Regions from separate parts of the Peribacillus sp. NPDC101481 genome, predicted to be linked through region 3. Evidence: riboswitches for the same ligand, from Rfam matches in the RefSeq annotation. Region 3 holds a riboswitch; each other region holds the start of a gene.

What was found. Region 3 has a riboswitch for glycine ahead of ACIROD_RS18670 (amino acid permease). Riboswitches for the same ligand answer to the same signal wherever they lie in the genome.
Region 1: another riboswitch for glycine. It lies ahead of gcvT (glycine cleavage system aminomethyltransferase GcvT); the one in region 3 lies ahead of ACIROD_RS18670 (amino acid permease).
Region 2: another riboswitch for glycine. It lies ahead of ACIROD_RS22170 (amino acid permease); the one in region 3 lies ahead of ACIROD_RS18670 (amino acid permease).

What each region holds. Positions count from the first base shown of each region.
Region 1 covers NZ_JBIWNJ010000001.1:1,005,669-1,013,090, reverse strand. Annotated here, with positions in the region: gene comGB (competence type IV pilus assembly protein ComGB) at 1-708, shown strand, start outside; gene comGC (competence type IV pilus major pilin ComGC) at 785-1,096, shown strand; gene comGD (competence type IV pilus minor pilin ComGD) at 1,104-1,547, shown strand; gene ACIROD_RS04830 (hypothetical protein) at 1,534-1,872, shown strand; gene comGF (competence type IV pilus minor pilin ComGF) at 1,820-2,302, shown strand; gene comGG (competence type IV pilus minor pilin ComGG) at 2,295-2,681, shown strand; gene ACIROD_RS04815 (YqzE family protein) at 2,789-2,974, shown strand; gene ACIROD_RS04810 (YqhG family protein) at 3,021-3,818, opposite strand; gene ACIROD_RS04805 (DEAD/DEAH box helicase) at 3,796-5,484, opposite strand; glycine riboswitch at 5,861-5,948, shown strand; glycine riboswitch at 5,952-6,035, shown strand; gene gcvT (glycine cleavage system aminomethyltransferase GcvT) at 6,174-7,280, shown strand; gene gcvPA (aminomethyl-transferring glycine dehydrogenase subunit GcvPA) at 7,298-7,422, shown strand, end outside.
Region 2 covers NZ_JBIWNJ010000004.1:95,727-103,148, reverse strand. Annotated here, with positions in the region: gene ACIROD_RS22170 (amino acid permease) at 232-1,575, opposite strand; glycine riboswitch at 1,782-1,860, opposite strand; gene ACIROD_RS22165 (amino acid permease) at 2,363-3,751, shown strand; gene ACIROD_RS22160 (FAD-binding oxidoreductase) at 4,071-5,420, shown strand; gene ACIROD_RS22155 (hypothetical protein) at 5,502-5,714, opposite strand; gene ACIROD_RS22150 (LysR family transcriptional regulator) at 6,177-7,088, shown strand; gene ACIROD_RS22145 (LLM class flavin-dependent oxidoreductase) at 7,222-7,422, shown strand, end outside.
Region 3 covers NZ_JBIWNJ010000002.1:1,798,501-1,805,922, forward strand. Annotated here, with positions in the region: gene ACIROD_RS18640 (ATP-binding protein) at 1-203, shown strand, start outside; gene ACIROD_RS18645 (acetoacetate--CoA ligase) at 277-2,298, shown strand; gene ACIROD_RS18650 (TetR/AcrR family transcriptional regulator) at 2,512-3,105, shown strand; gene ACIROD_RS18655 (hypothetical protein) at 3,216-3,374, shown strand; gene ACIROD_RS18660 (NADPH-dependent FMN reductase) at 3,608-4,150, shown strand; gene ACIROD_RS18665 (hypothetical protein) at 5,364-5,609, shown strand; glycine riboswitch at 5,887-5,986, shown strand; glycine riboswitch at 5,990-6,046, shown strand; gene ACIROD_RS18670 (amino acid permease) at 6,349-7,422, shown strand, end outside.

The DNA of each region.
Region 1 (7,422 bases), on a different contig from region 3:
AAGTTAATGGTGTATCCCGTGTTCTTAGTCTTTTTTGTAGGTATTGTTTTTTATATTCTTCAGAGTGTTCTCCTTCCTAAATTCCAGACAATCTATTTCACGATGGATGTCGATCAGCATACACTCTTGAGATTAATATCAGCTTCCACATTCTTTCTTCCAGCACTCCCCTTCTTTTTACTCGGATTGCTCCTATTCTTGTATGTACTCAAACGATTTTGGTTTAACGGATTGTGCCCATTAAGGCAGCGGAGGATTTTGATGAGAATTCCGATATTCGGGAACTTCATCAAATTATACGAAACTTATTTTTTTGCAAGCCAATTAAGTGGCTTACTCTCCGGAGGGCTATCGATTAACGATAGCATTAAATTATTCTCGATAAACCAACAGCAGCCCTTTTACCAAAAACTATGCAATATCATTAAGGATGATCTGATTGAGGGCAGATCACTTGAATTGATTTTTCGGGAGCTTCCATATTTCGATGGTAATTTGCCGGTGGTCGCTGCAAATGGTCAAAAATATGGCAGACTTGATGCGGAGCTACTTCATTACAGTCGTTTTATACTGGAGAAAATTGAAGAGAGAATGAATGCAATCTTAAAAATCATTCAGCCTCTCATGTTTTCACTGATAGGTCTGTTGATCGTGTCCATTTATTTAGCGGTTTTGCTGCCGATGTTCTCACTGCTCGAAAGTATATAGGATTTTATTATTGTATTCCGGAGGTGAAAATGCTCGAAGCCATCTAGTATTCAGGTGGTTCAGGAGCATGATGGATATGTTGAAGAACGTGATGAATGAACGTGGGTTTACACTAATTGAAATGCTTATTGTTTTACTGGTAATTTCCATCCTTTTGATTATAACAATCCCCAATATCACAAAGAACCAATCTACGATTCAGTCCAAAGGTTGTGAAGCATTCGTGAAGATGGCCCAAGCACAGGTACAGGCTTATGAGATTGATAATGCTAAACTGCCCGGAAGTATCGGTGAATTGGAAAGTCAAGGCTATCTCAAACAGACATCCTGTCCTAATGGGGATGATATTAGTTTGGATAGTAAAGGAAAGATAACGGTCGTTGAGTAGGAGAGAAGTGAATATACGGCAGTCCAATGGGGGGTATACATTATCTGAAACCCTTATTGTCCTCGTTATTTTTGTACTACTGATTTCCATCGGTCCTAATCTATATCCTAGCTTCACTAAAGGCATGGAAAATAGGCTATTTCTTTCTCAATTCCATGAAGATATCTTCTATGCACAGCAGTATGCCATCAGTCATGAGAGCTTGATCTACCTTCATATTAATAATGCCAAAAAGGTTTATACCGTGTCATCTTATAAGGAAGGAATCGTTCTAGAGAGGAGCATACCAAAGGATATTCAGTTTTTAAGTGGCACTTTGGGGTTTAGCTTCCATTTTAATCAGTATGGAAATGCTTCAAAAGCCGGAACGATTATGATTGACACGTCAAAAGGAATGTACAAATTGGTCCTCAATATCGGTAAAGGGAGGTTCAGGATTGAGAAATTGTAAAGGTTACGTTTACCTTGAGCTGATGGCCGCATTTTCCATTTGTATTTTCCTTGTACTTGCCATTTTACCGATTCTTGAAGAGTTAATGACGCATCGGAATGATATTGCCGTAAGGACGGAAGCCCACCATTTATTATATGAAAGATTGACGGCGTTCATGGATGGGGAAATACAAGCAATTGGTCAGGAAATCATTTACAAAAGAAGATCCTATGAATTGGTTTGGAAGGACAATGGGGATTTCCCGGGGATGATTGAAGGGTGTGTACGTTATGAAGATGAATCGGGTAATCTTGAATCCATTTGTGATGCTGCGAAAAAATGATGGCTTTACGATGATCGAAATGCTTTTTTCTTTAATGATATTAATGACGACGTCCCTTTTTGTTCTACAGCTTTTTTCAATCATTCACACCCAGATGGGGTCCGTTGATAAATTGCATCCTAAAGAGTGGGAGGTCGTTACCATGCAAATGAAGCAGGAGGTCCGGAGTTCCAAAGCTCAGGATGTAATGGGAAATAAATTATATTTGATGCTTTCAGATGAACAATTATCATCGTTTGAACAATATGAAGATAAGGTCCGAAGACGAGTGAATGGTATGGGGCATGAGGTCATCTTACAGAACATTTCGAAATTCCGGGTTGAGAAGGATGGCAGTGTCATTGTTATAAATATAACGGATAAAGCAGGGACTACTTTCAGTCGAAGATTTCATCCTTTCTTTAGGAATGTCACGAAAGTCGATGAATAATCAAAAAGGAGTCGTTTTCCCGATGGTCATGATTGTAGCGAGTGTTTTCATCATGTTCACAATACTAATGATCGATCAGTTTATCATTGATAAAAAATTTTATAAAGAAGTGGAAGAATCGCTTGTGGCCGACCATCTTGTCCATTTAGCGATCAAGGATGTGACGGCAGAGTGGGGCGAAGAGATCCCAAAAATCATCCAGGGGGAAATTTCATACCCTAATGGTGTGGTGCGGTATTCCGTAATGAAAGAAGAAGGTCCTTATGTCTATATCGAGTTCTCTTCCACGACTAAAAATGACCGCGAGGGAAGGGTCATCATTCAATACGATAAAGAAGCTGGGAAAGTGAAAGAATGGTTGGAAAAGCAGGCTGTTTAATACGCAAAATCAACATTCTTTTAAGTCAGGTACACGTGTTCAGGGAACAAGCAAAGGAATAAAAGCTGCGTAAACGGGGCATACTTTGCATAGGGTGATTATTTTATATGTCTACAAACGCTTATATTAAATATCTGACTCAGCAGCTTGTCGAGTATTTTAATCTGACGAAAAAAGAACGAAAAGAAAAGCGCCGTCACAGAAAAGAGGATAAAAATCATGGTATGTCCCATTGGTTTGGCATTGTCCCTTTTGCTTTGTCGATGTTCGTAAGGAAAAATATCAAAAAATAAAACAGATGTCCTGAATTTAGGGCATCTGTTTTTTTATTGTTCTTACTTATCCCAATGCCCTATCAGAAAGGTAAAATAACCCTCCGTTGATGATGGATATTCGGATGTTGGGTTCATATTGAGCTTTTAAGGCATCTTTTTCAGTAAAATAGCTCTCACTTTTTTCTTCCATATCCTTGTAAAAATGCTCCAATAAATTCAAGTCATTCTGCCAGCGAAGCATTGCTTCCTCTGCCCAGGAATGGTCATCATCCTCGAAACTGGTCCTGATGTATGTATCCAGTCTTGCCAATCCGCTCTTGGGCATGATGAGCGGTGAAAGCGTAAAGGAGTAATCCGGTATTTTGGGGGTGACCTTTATCGGTAAAACCCGATGGTGAAACCTTTCCATGATCTCACCTGAGATTAAATTCAAACCGATCGACATGAAGGTATCCTTTTTACGATCGCATTGATAGGATATTTTCACATTCAGGGTCAGCCAAGGAAACAAAGGATTATTTCCCCCTTTTGATGGAGGGGTATCCTCAAAAAGTCTAGTATATCCTGCCAGCTTTTTGGTAGATTGAATAATCTGGTGAAGGCGAGGGGAGCCAAAATGAATCATTTCTCCCTTTAAATCGGATGGAGCTAGTTCTGGATCGGTAATCAAAGTCATCTGTGCTGGGTTTGGAACGCCGCCTGTTTTTTCTAGATAATGCCAATAAAAGGGTCTGTTCATTAATTCTTTATCCATATCAATCGTCAATTGCACTGTAAGGTGGGTTGGTGCATTATCCAGTATTTCACAATCATTGGCTTTAAAGTAAGTTATTAAAAAATCATGAATTTCCCGTTGCTGCATGAACCTCACCTTCCTTCATTGATTGGGCGAATTGGATTAACGATGAAAAATTATCCATCTTGATTTTCATTTCGCCCTCTGTTTTGGATTCACCGACTACATCAATCAAATATTCTTCAATGTTGTTAATATCCAGTTTGGTTAGAATATCATCCAATTCGCCGATTACTTTCTCGAATAAATTTATTTTTTCATATAGTAACTTCAGAATATGTTCTTCCACTGTATTTTTCGTGGCAAAGTTATAAATCATCACATCTTCTTCCTGACCAAGGCGGTGTATCCGTCCGATTCTCTGTTCGAGCCTCATCGGGTTCCATGGCAGGTCAAAATTAATCAAGTGATGGCAAAACTGAAGGTTTATCCCTTCCCCGCCAGCTTCTGTTGCAATCAATACCTGTATATTTTTTTGGAATAATTCTCGCATCCAGTCTTTCTTTCCGCGCTTAAAACCGCCTCGGAAAGGAACTGAAGAAATTCCATTCTGCTGTAGGTACCATTGTAGATATAGCTGAGTCGCCCGGTATTCGGTAAAGATAATGACTTTATCATCAATTTTCTTGATCAGTTCCAAAGCTTTTTCAGCCTTTGAGTTCTGAACCGTTTCATTCACTTTAGAAAATAAATCATCAAGCTTTGCTAAAAAGTCAGGGGAAGGCTGATCATATTTATTTTTCATATTCTTTAATGTATAAAAGACCGCCTCTCTGCTGCTGCATGCTTCCCTTTGGAGAGTGAGAGCCGAAAAGGCGCTTCCTTTAGAACCATCCGAAATAGGTTTGAATTTGGAAACAGCATCGTACAATGCTTGTTCCGTTGGAGAAAATTCAATGGTGATGGTCTCCACATGCCGTTTTGTCCATTCAATGCCAGTATCGGCCCGCCGGTTTCGAATCATGACAGTGTTGACAAGTTCCTTTAGGTGTTCATCTTCAATAATGTTCCGGCCTTTCCCTTTATACTTTTCTGAAAAAAGTGAGGCATTTCCCAAGTGGCCTGGTTTCAATAACGAAACGAGGTGGAAAATTTCCTCGACTTTATTTTGAATCGGAGTGGCTGTCAGGAGTAAACAAAATTTCTTTTTCAGATTTTGGACGAATTCATAGTTCTTCGTCTTATTATTTTTAAGTTTATGAGCTTCATCAATAATGATGAAGTCGTATTCCTGCTTGAAAATGATATCTCGATGTGGAGCTCGTTTCGCTGTATCAATGGATGAAATGACCACATCACAGGAGTCCCAAACATAGCTTTTTCTCTGAACGACTGCCGGTATATGAAACTTGGTGTTCAATTCAAAAGCCCATTGTGTGACAAGGGAAGCCGGAACAAGGATCAAAACTTTTTTTACAAGGCCCCTAATCATATACTCTTTTAGGATCAATCCAGCTTCAATTGTTTTTCCGAGCCCTACCTCATCAGCTAAAATGGCTTTTCCATTCATCTTTTCCACCACTTGCTTGGCTGCTTCCAATTGATGGGGAAGCGGGGTTAACTGCGGAAGGTGCTTGGGCGCCTGTAAACCTTCAAAATCAGGGATGATAAGATTTTCCTCCATTTGAACCGCGAGCTTATAAAGCTCCCAGTTTCCCCATGGACCGTCATTTTCCATCTTTTGCAGAAACTCGTCATTCCATTCAGAATTAAAGGATATATTGATTTTCATAGAAATAACTCCCTCTTAAATCATATTTTCCTTAATAAAAGGTCAAAACCCGAACATTTCATATGTGAAGTAATAAAAATATTTCTCTTCAAAAGATATTGCAGAGATAAGTTTCTTAGGGTAGGATATAAGTATATTTAGAAAATTCCAATTTCCCAACGCTACAAAGAATCTTTGTACATCGATTTTGCAGTTCGCGTTTTCTTAGTATGGGCTATAGACTTCTAATTTATCCAAGATTACTGAAGGAGACCAATCAAACGGTTTCTGAGGTTTCAGGAGAATTGGCAGAGAATGCATTCCACGATGCTCAGGGGTTTTACCGATGTTTGGTGGCTTATTCGCTTCCTTTCATTGGTAGACCATTTATATGCGGGTGAAGATAAGGGGAGAGACTACGGATGTAGCGCCGAAGGAGCAAACTTAGCAGTGAATCTCTCAGGCAAAAGAACTCTTATTGGACGCAACTCTGGAGAGCGCCGCCCGTTTTGGGACGGCCACCAAAGGGGAAAACCTATTACATAGGTAAACTTTCAGGTTTCAGGACAGAGAAAAAGCTCAAACGGGCTTTCTCTGTCCTTTTTTGTGCTTTTTTCACATCATGAATCAGGATATATCTGATGCGTAATGACAAGAAGCTTTTGATAATGAAGCCAATTAATTTAAAAAAATCTGAAGGGGGTCATTTTTTGACCGATTTAAAAAGAACACCACTATTTGAGGTTTATCGTGAATACGGAGGTAAAACGATTGATTTTGGCGGCTGGGAACTTCCTGTCCAATTTTCGGGTATAAAGGACGAACATGAAGCCGTACGTACAAAAGCGGGGTTATTCGATGTTTCCCATATGGGTGAAGTCGATGTTAAGGGTCCTGGGAGCCTTTCCTTTTTACAAAAGATGCTGACTAATGATATATCAAAGCTGAAACAGGGCGGTGCCCAATATTCCGCCATGTGTTATGAAAACGGAGGCACGGTTGATGATCTAATCGTGTATAAAAGGTCTGAGGATGACTATCTGCTCGTGGTCAATGCAGCGAACACAGAAAAAGATTTCAATTGGCTGCAAGCTCATTTATCGGAAGATGTCCAAATCAAGAATGTATCTAGTGACTATACACAGCTGGCACTTCAAGGGCCATCTGCAGAGAAGATTTTACAAAAACTATCGGGAAATACTGCTTTAAGTGAAATTGGATTTTTCAAGTTCAAGGAAAATGTCATGATTAACGGTATCTCCACGATGGTATCCCGTACTGGATACACTGGTGAGGATGGCTTTGAGATATATAGTGACAGTGAAAATGGTCCAGCCCTTTGGAAGGCGATTATGGATGCCGGAAACGAAGAGGGAGTTCAGCCGATTGGTTTAGGTGCTCGTGATACCCTGCGTTTTGAAGCGAAACTGCCGTTGTATGGGCAGGAGCTTTCAGCAGACATCACCCCGATAGAAGCCGGGATTGGTTTTGCAGTAAAAGTCGATAAGGAAGTTGATTTTTTCGGGAAAGCCGTTCTTGCTGAGCAAAAGGAGAAAGGAGCTCCTCGCAAGCTTGTGGGAATTGAAATGATAGACCGTGGCATTCCACGTCATGGGTATAAGGTCTACAGCGGTGATAAAGTCATTGGCGAGGTCACGACCGGTACCCAATCACCAACGTTGAAGAAAAACGTGGGTTTGGTACTTATCGATAAGGAATTTTCAGTGCTGGATGCGGAAGTCGAAGTGGAGATCCGTTCCAAACGTTTGAAAGCCGTTATAATACAAACACCTTTTTATAAAAAACCACGTAAATAGAGGGGAATGGTCATTAGATGAAACATCGTTATTTACCCATGACAGAGCAAGATAAACAAGAAATGCTGAAAGCGATAGGGGTATCCACTGCTGAAGAACTTTTCAATGATATCCCTGAGAGCGTTCGTTTTCAAGGAGAATA
Region 2 (7,422 bases), on a different contig from region 3:
ATGGGGTTTATTCTTCAATGCCACTGATGGATGGGTGAACCAAACCGGGATGAAAAATTCATACATGACGGAAAAGTTCCGATAATATATATTAGCTTACACTATTTTGATATAAAATTTAATGCAGTTGCCTGATATATTTGAGCAACTGTGCGCAGACAGCCGAACAATGATATGTTCATAAAACAGATAAAGCCTTGAATTCATAGTGAGTTCAAGGCTTTATTTCCTTTAGCTATATTTTTTCCGAGAATTATATAGTATTACCAAAAGTATGAACCAGATTGGGGTTAAGAGCAGTGATAGTCGTGTAGCTTCAGCGAATAGCATAACAATAAGGATGAACAGGAATAATCCTAATATGGCGTAATTGACAAAGGGTGTAAAAGGAGCCTTGAAAGTCGATTTCGCTCTTAGGTCAGGCCTTGTTTTCGAATATTTGATATGGGAAATCAAGATAATGCTCCATACCCATATGAAACAGATGGCACTGATGGTCGTCACGACGGTAAATGCCTGTTCAGGTATCAGTTTGCTTAATAAAGCCCCTATTGATACAACGATTGTGGATGTTAATAAGGCATTGCTCGGAACAGCCTGTTTATTTAATTTTTCCAGTTTAGCAGGGGCTTCGCCATTCCTGCTTAACGTATAAAGTATTCGGCTCGTTGAAAATAAACCGCTGTTGCATGCAGAAGCAGCGGATGTCAAAACGACGAAGTTGATGATCCCTGCAGCGACAGGAATGCCGATTAACGCAAAGACCTCTACAAATGGGCTGCTCGTGGCATCCAGTTGTGTCCATGGGTTGACGCAGAGAATGACGAATAGTGCACCAACATAGAAAAGTAAAATCCGGACAGGGATTTTATTGATGGCAGATGGAATGTTCTTTCTCGGGTTTGCCGTTTCTGCTGCGGAAACCCCGACCAATTCGACACCGACAAATGAGAAGACGACCAGCTGTAAAGATAATAGGAATCCAGAAATGCCATTAGGGAACATGCCCCCATGATTCCATAGGTTCGTTAGGGAAACCGTTCCGCTATTGGTATTGAAGCCGATGATCAAAAGGATGATCCCCACGACGATCAAGGCGATGATCGTGATTACTTTAATGATGGCAAACCAGAATTCCAATTCACCAAATAACTTAACGGTCAAAAGGTTCAATCCTAACAGAATGACTAGGCATATTAGAGCCGGAATCCATTGAGGGATATCGAACCAATATTGCATATAGACGCCGACAGCTATGATATCGGCCATTGCGGTCATGATCCAACAGAACCAATATGTCCACCCTGTCACGAAGCCGGCCCATGGACCGACATATTCGGTTGCAAATTCAGTGAATGATGTATACCCTGCATTGGATAAGAGCAATTCCCCTAGTGCCCTCATCACAAAAAACAAGGCAATCCCTATTATCAGATAGGAAAATAAAATGGAAGGTCCTGCTAATTGTATGGCTTTTCCGGAACCTAAAAATAATCCGGTGCCAATGGTTCCTCCTATTGCGATCAGTTGTACATGTCTATTTTTTAAATCTCTTTTTAATTCTTGTTTTGCCAATTCTTACTCCCCCGTCTTTTTATAGTCTTGGTAGTGAATGAATTTACCTGAATGGTCTTGGAGAGAGGGACTGATTTTTTCGTCCAGCTTGCCTTTCCCATTGGTTTTAAAGCTGTTGTTTTTAGTCCAACCACAAAATGGACAATAAAAAAAGAGATTGGATAATACCAATCTCTTAAAGGGTTCAGAATAACAATTTTATCATTCGTTACTCTTCTGTCCTTTTGCCTGAGATTGTGAATCCTTCGGCGCTGCAACTTGTACAGTCTCTCCAGAAGCTGCTCCTGCTATAGTGTCATCCATAGCATTCATCGCTTGCTTGTATGCGGTTGTGAATAAATGTTGTCAGTGATAATCTACCACTGCTGAATCATTCATTATGCTTATAAAATAATATTGGAATTCTATCATCTATTTTTCGGAAGGTCAACAAGTTTTTTTTGAAGTGAAAACGGCAATAGCTGTAGTTTTATAGTGGTCTTAATTTTTATTAAGGTACTTGAAAAATTTGTTTTTTGGATGATCACTATTATGAAATATTGAACATCATTTTTTTGAAATGATATTTTTAGATAAGGGAAATTGCCAAGATATATTTGGTAACTGTTTATTTCAAAAATACAATTGTATTTTTACAGAATATTTACTATTATAAGATAAGAAAACATAATTGAAGTGTTATTGATATTTTTTTCGATAAAGCATTTCTAACCGCAATAATTAATAGAGAGTCGTTCGTGTTAAGGATGGAAAAGCATTACCGATATTGCATCTGGGGGAGTTAAACATGTCGAACAAGGAATTAAAGAGAGGGCTGGAAGCACGTCACATTCAAATGATAGCTTTGGGCGGAACCATCGGTGTCGGGTTATTCATGGGATCGGCGAGCACGATCAAATGGACCGGGCCCTCTGTAATGCTTGCTTATGCCATCGCAGGTATTTTTATATTTTTCATCATGCGTTCCATGGGTGAGATGCTCTATTTAGAACCGACTACAGGTTCTTTTGCAACCTTTGCGAGCAGCTATATACATCCTTTGGCAGGTTATATGACTGCTTGGAGCAATTGGTTTCAATGGGTAATCGTCGGAATGTCCGAAATCATCGCGGTTGGGTTGTATATGCAATATTGGTTCCCGGATTTACCGGCTTGGATACCAGGTGTGGTCGCCATGATCATCTTGGGGGCGGCCAACCTCATTTCAGTTAAATCCTTCGGGGAATTTGAATTCTGGTTTGCACTTATAAAAATCATAACGATCATATTGATGATCGTTGCCGGCCTAGGCCTTATCTTCTTTGGAATAGGGAATGGCGGGGATGCGATTGGATTATCGAATCTATGGGAAAATGGCGGCTTCTTTACGGGAGGCTGGACAGGATTCTTCTTTGCGCTTTCCCTTGTCGTGGCATCCTATCAAGGCGTTGAGCTTATCGGCATCACAGCCGGAGAAGCGAAAGATCCAAGGAAGACCGTAACAAAAGCTATCCAATCAATCATATGGCGTATATTAATTTTCTATATTGGTGCCATATTTGTCATCGTGACAGTCTTCCCTTGGGATCAACTGGATGACTTAGGAAGCCCATTCGTTTCAACCTTTGCTAAAATAGGTATCACAGCAGCAGCAGGAATCATCAACTTTGTCGTAATCACAGCGGCAATGTCTGGATGCAACAGTGGGATTTTCAGTGCAGGGCGTATGCTTTACACACTTGCATTGAATGGCCAAGCTCCAAAAGTCTTTGCTAAAGTATCTAAAAATGGAGTGCCGGCATATTGTACGATCGCTGTACTATTAGGATTGGGCATCGGGGTTATCCTGAATTACCTTGCACCGCCGCAATTATTCCTTTATGTGTACAGTGCGAGTGTATTACCCGGGATGATTCCATGGTTTGTCTTACTTATCAGTGAGCTTAAATTCAGAAAGGTAAATGCCGCTGAAATGGAGAAACATCCGTTCAAGATGCCGTTGGCCCCTTACAGTAACTATGCGACAATTGCCTTCTTACTGATGGTGTTGGTCGGTATGTGGATCAATCCTAGTACCCGGATTTCCTTGGTTGTCGGGATCGTTTTCCTAGCCTTGGTCGTAGCAAGTTATTACATGCTGAAAATGGATAAACGAACACCATTGGATGTTAAATCCGATGATGAAATTTCTGGATAAGAAACTCTATCGGAAAGCCCTTCTCTTAATTCGAGAAGGGCTTTTTTGTCTTTGGTGATTGTTGGAATTCAGGAGTAAAATGGCGAAATTCGAGTAAACCAGCGAAATTCACGAGTAAAACGGCAAAACTTACGAGTAAAGTGGTGGAATTCACGAGTAAAATGGCGAAACTCACGAGTAAATCAGCGAATCTCACGAGTAAAGCTAATTAGTCCCCGTAACAAGGGATGCCAGCAGTGGGACGCTTATGGAATGTGTCTTCCTGACAGACTTTTTCATAGGATGTAACATCATCTTTACCCGAGGGAGGGGGTATATTTTGGAAAGAACAAAGCTTACCGGGCGGGTCGTTACACCTAATGATGCTGAGTATGAGCAGGCCAGGATAAATAATAACTTAAGTTTTTCTAAATTTCCAAAGGTCATTGTGTTTTGTCAGAATTCCAATGATGTATTGAATTCATTGAAGTGGGCCCGGGAAAATCATACACCTTTCCGGGTTAGGAGCGGCAGGCATAGTTATGAAAATTTTTCATTAGTGAATGGCGGTCTAATCATTGATATAAGTGAAATGTACAATATCAAGGTCAACCGTGAAAAAATGATTGCAAAAATCGAAGCCGGAGCTGATTTAGGTCAAGTATATAATACGCTATGGAAGTATGGCACGACGCTTCCGGCTGGAACCGAAAGCGGTGTTGGTCTTGTAGGCCTTACGCTCGGCGGTGGAATAGGCATGTTATCGAGACGCTTTGGACTTACTTGTGACAATTTGCTTGAAATAGAAATGGTAAGGGCGTGCGGAAAGAGGGGCGCCAAACTTATTAAAGCAAATAGGAAAATTAATAGTGATTTATTTTGGGCATGCTGCGGGGGTGGAGGGGGAAACTTTGGCATAGTCACTTCTCTTACCTTTCGGGTACACCCCGTATCAAGGGTATCGATTTTCTCCGTCACATGGGGATGGGAAGATTTTGAAGCGGTGTTTGAAGCCTGGCAGGATTGGGCCCCTCAAGTTGAAGAGTGTTTAACTTCAGAAATCGAATTCAAGTCAAAGGAAGTAAACCAAATTATCGCTCAAGGTGAATTTGTTGGGCCATCATATAGGTTGCAGCAGCTTCTAAAGCCTTTGACGAGAGCGGGTTTTCCAACAAATACCATGATAAAGGAAGTCCCGTACATTGATGCTGTGCAATTCTTTAATGATCCAAGTGGAAATCGACCGGCCCATCGCAAGCGGTCGGGGTCCTTCATTGAAAAACCTTTTCAACGGCAAGCAATCTTGACGATGAAGCATTTTCTGGAAAACGCTCCAAATGAAAATGCAGCCATTTGGCACCAATCCCTAGGAGGGGCAGTTGGCCGTGTGTCCCCAAATGAAACGGCTTTTTATTATCGGGATGCCATCATCGCCCAGGAGTATCTGGCTACATGGACGAATCCAGAAGAAGAGCGGCAAAACATCCAGTGGATCAAAGAACTTAAATGCGCATTGTCACCATATACTACAGGTGACTACGTGAATTGGCCGGATATCCTCATCGAAGATTGGCCAACTGCGTACTATGGAGAAAATTTCAAGCGGCTTCGGGAAGTTAAAACGAGATATGATCCATGCAATACGTTTAAATTCCCTCAAAGTATACCGCCTTTTAAGAAGTGGGTCTGAAAAAGCTTGGATGAACCAAAAACATTCGTTATTAAAAGGCCTATTCCTCAATTGGGATAGGCCTCTTTTATTTTCATTTTATCATTCTGCTTGCTGAGCTTGAACTGCACTGTAAACCTGATTTACGGAAGACTGGGCTTGTGCGATTTCTTGAGCTGCTTGTTTAATGGCTTCTTGTGCCAAAGTTGGATCAGAGGAAGATTTTTCAATTGCTTGTGAAAGTAAGGTTTGTGTTAGGGTAACGTTTGCCTTTGCTTGGTTTAATTGATTGATATCAATTTGTTGTTGAGGCATGTAGCTTCTCTCCTTATGTCATTATTGGAATTACTCCATTAGGATGACCTTTCTTTTCTTTTTTATAAGGAGAAAAAATATATGACGCAGACAGGATGGGCAGCTTGGGGAAATTTTGAAACAAGCAAAAAAGCCATTTAAATAAACGATGCCAAATTTATGGACAATACAAATTCATGAAAAAGGTACACCCTTAGGATTGAAAACGGGCAGAAAGAGAATGAATTTATTAGTTTTATTTAATATACGTTCCTAATATCATGTTGTATGAGATCGCAATAAAGATATCGTGACTTGTTGGTTGTTAGTTAATTAAATTACACTTTACTTATTGGTTTTATAAGATTAAAATCGGAGAAAGAATAATTATAAGATATGAGCTGATTGGACAACCAAAAGCTCCTGAACGCGATAAGCGAACAGGAGCTTTTTGCGTTCATTTTGGTAAAAGGAGTTGGCAAGATGAATATTGATCATATTGAGGCATTTATGTATGTTGTTCACCTTAATAGTTTTCATAAAGCCGCAGAGGCAATGTTTTTATCACAACCGACGGTTTCGGCAAGAATTAAGACGCTTGAGAGTGAACTCGATTCAGTACTATTTGAGAGGCAAGGGAGAGGGATAATTTTAACCGAAAAAGGGAAAGCCTTCATTCCATTTGCGGATCAAATTATTCGGACCTTTCACCAGGGGAAAAAGCAGTTAAAAACAGGAAGCGAACTGGAGGAAATAACGATAGGGGCTAATATCATTACATCGCAATACTTTATTCCATATGCTCTTCCTCTATGGAAAAAGGAAAACCCCAATTTACGCTTTAAATTTATTTCAGCAACAAATGATGTATTAGTGGAAAAATTGCTTCAGAAACAGGTTGATATAGCATTTATGAAGGATGTTACACATAGTGGTTTGCAAAATTACAAGACCCTTGATAATTCGATTCGTTTAGTCGTGTATCCAGGACATCCATTTCAACTTCAAACTGAGCTAACAGTACAGGAATTAGCAATGGAGCCGTTGGTATTTTTTGAGTGTGGTGCATTTGACTGGAACCACGTTCATAAAATTTTTGAAGTATCTAATGTAGAGCCGCGCATTGAGTTTCAGGTTGATCACCTGGAAGTGGCGAAGTCGCTAATTCTTAGCAGAAGCTGTATCGGATTTTTACCGTACTTATGTATTAAAAAAGAGTTGGAACAGGGCACTCTGGTTGAAGTGGATGTGTCACATTTAATCAAGATAAAGCAGCATATCTATCTAACGCATTTAAATCACGGGTTGGAATCACCCTTACTATGGAAAGACATTCTTTTATCAATTCGGAAATTTGAGAAAAACCATCAGCAATTACAGGTACAATCGAATTGATAGATATTTTCTATCAATACAATATTTTTTTCTATTAGTAAAACCATTGCCATTAGCATGTTTTAGGTGATAGGATATGTCAAAATATAATTATTCGCATAAGTAAACTTTGAATTAAAACGGAGGAGAGAATATGAGTTATAAGCTTGGCATTTTAGACCAGAGCCCGATATTTCCAGGAGCTTCAGCATTTGATGCACTACAGCAAACCATTAATCTGGCTAGACATGCAGAAGAGTGGGGTTATACTCGTTTCTGGGTATCGGAACATCATCATGCCGAACAGTTAGCGGGGTCCTCCCCGGAAGTATTGATTTCTTATTTATTAGCCCAA
Region 3 (7,422 bases):
AGGGAATTGGAATGACACAGGAACAGATATACCGTTTAGGTGAACCTTACTTCACGACAAAGAATAAAGGGACGGGATTAGGAATGATGGTTTCATATAGCGTTATCAAAAGCATGGAAGGAACGGTACATGTGTCAAGTGTACAAGGGAAAGGGACATGTTTCTCTATTAACCTGCCCATACATAAATACGAGCCTATTTAGTTTAGTGTAAATTGACGGTTTTATACACATAGATTACAATTTAAGTAAACTACCAATATTATGAAATGATTCAATGACGCATTTGATACCTAAGGGAGATGATTGTATGAAATCGCTTACAGATGGACAAATCATTTGGGAACCGACAAAGGAACAAATCGAGCAAACGGTATTGACTCAATATGTGAAATGGTTAAAAGAAAAGAAAGGTTTAACGTTTCATGATTATCATGAATTATGGAAATGGTCGGTAGATGAACTGGAGGAATTTTGGGCTTCAATTTGGGATTATTGTGATGTAAAAGCAGCCAGGAAATATGACAGGGTTTTAGCGGAGCAATCAATGCCAGGTGCGAAATGGTTCGAGGGGGCAAGGCTTAATTATGCTGAAAATGCATTATGGAATGAGCAAGAAGAGAAAACGGCGATTTTTTTCCGTTCCGAACATATCAGGCAGCAGGAAGTCAGCTGGAAAGAGCTGAAAGAAAAAGTAGCTTCTGTCGCCCATTCATTAAGGCAACTTGGTGTGAAATCCGGTGACCGTGTTGTTGCCTATATGCCAAACATACCTGAAGCTGTCATAGCTTTCTTGGCAACAGCAAGCATAGGTGCCATTTGGTCCAGTTGTTCACCTGACTTTGGGGCAAGAAGCGTCATAGATCGTTTCAAACAGATTGAACCGGTTGTATTACTGGCTGTTGATGGATATCAGTACAATGGAAATGTATATGATAAAACATCAGTCGTCTCCCAGCTTAAACAGGAATTGATCACTGTAAAGCATACCGTTCTGGTACCTTACATAGAAAAAAAGAATTTGGAAGTGAATCTGGCAGATACGATTCCTTGGGATGACCTTTTAAAAGAAAAGACAGAATTATCTTTTGAAAATGTTCCGTTCGATCATCCGCTTTGGATTCTCTATTCATCTGGCACAACCGGAATGCCAAAACCAATTGTACAAGGGCATGGCGGTATATTATTGGAGCATTTAAAATCAACAAGAATCCATCAAGGCATGACTTCCGAGGATACTGTATTCTGGTTTACGACGACAGGCTGGATGATGTGGAATCTCCTTATGGGCGGTTTGCTTAATGAAGGGACCATCGTCCTTTATGACGGCAGTCCTTCTTTTCCGAATATGGATGCCCTTTGGGAATTGGCTGAAGATACAGGCATGACTTTCTTTGGAACAAGTGCACCATTCCTTACGAATTCCATGAAGTTAGGAAACAAGCCAATGGGAAAATATGATTTATCGAAATTGAAGGCTCTTTTTTCAACTGGGGCTCCATTGTCTGGCGACGGTTATAAATGGGTGTATGAGAATGTCAAGAAGGATATCTGGCTCAGTTCATCCAGTGGCGGAACCGATGTTTGTGCCGGATTTGTAGGTGGCGTTCCAACATTGCCCGTAAGAATCGGAGAGATACAAGGAAGAGCATTGGGTGTTTGTGCGGAAGCTTTTGATGAGCATGGTCAAACATTGATTAATGAAGTCGGTGAATTGGTAATTACCAAACCGATGCCATCCATGCCGCTATACTTCTGGAATGATCATGACGGGACAAGATACTACGAGAGTTATTTCGATACGTATCCTGGCATATGGAAACATGGTGATTGGATAAAGATTGACGACAAGGGCAGCTGTATCATTTATGGTCGTTCCGACTCGACCATCAACCGTTCTGGTGTACGGATGGGAACTAGTGATATCTACCGGGTCGTCGAAGCGATCGACGAGGTGATGGAAAGCCTTGTCATTGATAGGGAAGTGCTTGGCCTCGGTTCCTCACTGCTGCTGTTCGTTGTCCTTAAACCCGGTAATGGCCTGGATACAGCATTGACGGCAAAAATCAAGGAACAAATCAGAGGGCATGTGTCCCCTCGCTTTATCCCTGACCAAATCCATGTCGTTGAACAAATTCCGAAAACCTTGAACGGAAAGAAAATGGAAGTCCCGATACGTAAAGTGTTATTAGGTTTCGAGTTTGATAAAGTAGTGAATGCAGACTCCATGGGAAATCCAGAATCGCTACAGTTCTTTAAAGAATTAGCTCTCGAGTTGAATGAGAAAAAAATATTCTAGCAATCAGGCGGAGCAAAATGCTCCGTCTATTATTAGTTTTCCTGAATGGGTATGGTGTTAATTCTCCAATAAGTTTCTATCATTTGGATTGGCCTACCGTCTTAAAAAGAATATGTATTGCTGGAAATATTTCCTTGACAATTTTAAAACAGCTGAATAGAATAAAATATATAGTCAGTAAGTACTGACAGTCTATTCAGGGGAAGTGAGAGCATGAGCAGCAGTAATAAGCTAAGTACCGATGATAAGCTGCTGTTGGCGGCAATCGATCTAATCGCAGAGAAGGGATACAATGCTGTTACTACTCAGGAAATTGCTGGTGCCGCAGGTTTGAGTGAAAAAACACTGTTTCGTCGGTTTGGAAGCAAGCTAAATCTTCTAGAAAAAGCATTTGATCGATATCATTATGCCGAAGAGATGACAATACTTTTTAATGAAGAGCAAATCGTGTGGGACTTACATTCAGACTTACAACTGATCAGTCGAACATATCATGAAATCATGAATCGTAACCGTAAAATGATTATGATAAGTATCAAGGAGGAAGGCAATTTACCTGGGTTTCGAGAAAAAACACAAAAGCATCCTCGACAGTTACTGAAAATTTTGACAAACTATTTTAACACGATGTATGAGAAAGGAAAGCTTATTCACACTGAACCAGAGCTTCAGGCACTGTCGTTCATGATGATGAATTTTGGAGCCTTTATGAACAACCTGGATGCCGATGAAAACTATCCAACCGTATCCCTGGAGGCATTTATAACTGAGAGTGTGCAAATATTTACTAGGGCTTTAACTCCCTAGTTTTTTATTAAAAATAATGACAGTCAGCACTGACACCCTTTAATGATAAAAGAAGATGCCAATTATTAATGAATTGAAAAAAATATGTTAAATGACAGGAGATTATGAATATGAAATCAAGTAATACAATAGTATGGATTAATGTATTTACAGCTAAACCAGGCAAACTAGATGAATTGGTTGCTATCCAAGCTGAAGAACTACTCAATTTTAAGAAGGATCACAAGGTGTTCCTGGTTGGATCAGCAGTCGTTGGCATCGTTCTGTAGAAAATAATAAGGCAATTATGGTAACTACCTTTGAGAGTATTGATTTTCATAAAAATTGGTTAGAAAAAAGTGAATTTAGAGAACATCTTAACAAAATAAACCATCTCATTGAAGATACAGAAGGTGGGTACTACACGTTAGTGGAAGAGATAAAAAATATGTAATCAAACAAATTATGAGGTTTTTATTCTTAACCAATTTATTTGCCAGTCATTAACGAGGAGGAGAAAACATTGGAAAAATTAAATATCGGAATTATCTTAGGAAGCACACGTATAGGACGCGTAAGTCCACAAGTAGGAAGTTGGGTAAAAGAAATAGCTGATGAACGAAAAGACGCAAATTATGAAATCGTCGATATCGTAGATTTTAACTTGCCATTTGTTGGAGAAGGCACTGGTAAAGAACCAGGATTATTAGCTTGGTCAGAAAAACTTTCTGGCTTGGATGGTTTTGTGTTTATCGTACAAGAATACAATCACAGTATTACAGGGGCCCTAAAAAACGCACTTGATTCCGCACGTGATGAATGGAACAACAAAGCTGCGGGCATCGTGAGCTATGGTTCAACTGGCGGAGCCCGTGCAGCTGAACATTTGCGTGGCATCTTAGGGGAATTACTAGTTGCGGACGTTCGGGTAAATCCAACATTATCGCTATTTACAGACTTTGAAAACTTCAAGACGTTTAAACCAGCTGATTTACACCTTGGGAATGTAAATGCAATGTTAGATCAAACGATTGCATGGAGCGGTGCCTTAAAAAAATTAAGATAAGCTTGATAGTTTACTAACCGCCTTTAAAGTAGCTTTCCTTGCCATGCCACTATACTCTTACATGGATTATGCACAGTTAAAAAGCAAAACTGCCTTCTAAAATTCAGCCTAGTTTAAAAGATTTAGTATAGCGGAATATTTAATATGTTTATTGAAAATGGTGACAAACCATTGGTTAGTTCTATAAGACCTATTGTAGAGTTGACACAAACTGTGCGATTATATGGGCACATAAAACGCCCGAAGGGGCAAAAAGTAAATGTTTCTTTAATTTTCTTTCGCATCTTTCTATTACTTTGCGAATAAAAAGTCCTTAACGAGTCTTTTTAAAGAAATGTATGGAGCTACACCATGCTTAGAATATATTGATTCGTTAAAAAGTATTATATAGAAGAAACAGAAACATTGATCAATTCACCAGAAATTTTAAGCTATATTGGAAACCGTACTAACCAAACATGATCAATCGTAGAAACGGATACAGCAATGTTGAAACAAATGAAGTTATTGCTACAAGTTCACCTTACTTTAAATCAGATGTGTCTTGAATGTACATTTTTTTTTACCAGAATTGAATATCAATAAATGACCGCGAATGAAGAAAATTATTTTTCAAAAGCTTTATGGTTTTCTGAAGCATTGTTTACAGGTATACAGCGCATCTATTTAAGTACTTGGGACTTTCTCTTTATATGCCTTATAATACATCTGTTAAACCAAAGGAATTAGAACGAGTATATTTAAATTATATGATTTACTAAAAAAAATTGTTTAAGACATTCTTTATTCCTATTTAACGATTAATGGAATTCATTTTTTATATTAGAAAAGTGATTATATAATAAAGTCATTGTTGCTATGAGCTCCAATGACTTTTTCTATTTTAAAGCAAAACTTCTTTCGAATGGTATATTTACTTGCTAAGTTGAGTATTCACCTCCCTTTTTTGATGTGAATATTTGTTAGTGAAATATCTTACTATCTATAAAAGAAATATACAAAAATAATAAGTATATATAGATTTGATCATACTTTATGAATATGTTTTAAAAGAAGCTGGTAAAATGAATCGGGAATGGTTTCGTTAACACGTCAAGCATTGTGAAAATGGATACGTGATGATATATATAAACCCTATTGACCCAGATTATGTTATTCTATTTTTGTTTACATCAGTCCGTCAGAAAAACTGTAAAGGGGGTATAAGGTTAAAATGGTTAAGGAAAAGAAACTCAAGCTAAAGAAGCCAAAGAAGTGGTGGGGATGGGTTCTAGCATTTGTCATCATAGCTAATACAGTTGGTGGTGGGGACAAAGAGGAAGTTGCTAAAGAAGAGCAGGCTTCTGAAAATACTGTTGAACTTAGGGAGGAAGCTCCTAGACAATCTTTACTGCTGCAAGGAATTTCACGAGTCTCGAATTTTCTCTTTTTCCATACATCAATTATGTTAAAACTATAGATATTATTTCCTCTCCCGGCTTTGAATTTTGCCGTATTGTCAATCGAAAAATGCCGATATTTTTGCATATACATAAGCGTGTTTGGGATTCTAACAACATAGAAAAGCTGCTAATAAGCTTGATTTTTCATAGCTAATAACCTCTAAAATATCCTGATCATAAAGTTCAAATTTGTCCATTTTTAGATTTCAGAAAATATAGTTTTTTCAGATAATCATTGAAACATCCATTAAAAACCGATAATATACAACTATTAAAACAACTTTATATCAGCGGATGATGATTGTGGGAGAGTCTAAACAATGTTTAGCACCGAAGGAGCAAATCCTATAAAAGCAGGAACTAATCTCTCAGGTAAAAGGACTACAATTGGACGCGTCTCTGAAGAGAGCCATAGGCCACCGAAGGAGTTAAACTCTCAGGTAAAAGGACAGAGGAAGGTAGGAAAATACCTATCTTTCCTCTGCCCTTTTTTGTACTTGGGAAGATAAAAAGAGAGGAGTGTTAATTGAGATCTGTAGATAAATGATCTATCCTTTGATTTGTACAATTAATGCTATATTTTCAAAAATGGTTGGTAGCTTTAGTTTAAAAATCTATATCCAGTACCCATCAAAGAAAACGCTTACATCGGTGAGGCAGTCTCCAGTACGCTATTAATTCACACTCATTGAAAGGCTGACCCTTTAAAAGGGGAAAATTCCAAGTAGCCTAAAAAAGTAGAAGGTGGGAAATCGTATGCAGGAACAAAAGTTGGATAGAGGGCTAAAAAACAGGCACGTACAACTCATAGCTATTGGAGGGGCAATCGGAACGGGATTATTTCTTGGGGCAGGAAAATCTATTCATTTAGCCGGGCCATCAATTCTATTTGCTTACATGATTACAGGCATCATTTGCTTCTTAATCATGCGCGCACTTGGAGAACTGCTCTTATCTAATTTGAACTATCATTCCTTTGTTGACTTTGTAAGAGACTATTTAGGTAATATGGCTGCATTTGTAACCGGCTGGACCTACTGGTTTTGCTGGATTTCAATCGCAATGGCCGACTTAACGGCAGTTGGTCTTTATACTCAGTATTGGTTTCCTTCCGTACCGCAATGGATGCCAGGATTAATTGCACTAGTCATTCTGCTATTTATGAATCTTGCAACCGTAAAACTTTTTGGCGAAATGGAATTCTGGTTCGCATTAATTAAGGTCATCGCTATCCTAGCACTAATTGTTATCGGTATTTTCATGATTATTAAAGGCTTTTCCACTGATTCAGGCGCAGCAAGTTTCACGAATCTATGGAGACACGAAGGGATGTTCCCAAATGGAATAAATGGTTTTGTCCTCTCATTCCAGATGGTAGTGTTTGCGTTTGTGGGCATTGAACTTGTAGGACTTACAGCAGGTGAAACAGAAAATCCAGAAAAAGTTATCCCCAAAGCGATCAATAATATTCCTATTCGGATTATAATTTTCTACATTGGCGCACTTATTGTCATTATGAGTGTTTATCCGTGGAACGCAATCATCCCAACGGAAAGCCCATTCGTCCAAGTATTTGTGGCTGTAGGTATCGCTGGTGCAGCTGGTATCGTTAATTTTGTCGTCCTAACATCGGCTGCTTCGGCATGTAACAGCGCAATCTTCAGTACAAGCCGGATGGTATATTCACTTGCCAAAGATAAAAATGCACCTGTACCGTTTGCAAAACTTAATGACCGAAAAGTACCTTCCAATGCATTGTTCTTTTCAACTGTTGTCATTTTAATTTCCGTTGTTTTGAACTATTTAATGCCTGAAGGTGTATTTACCTTG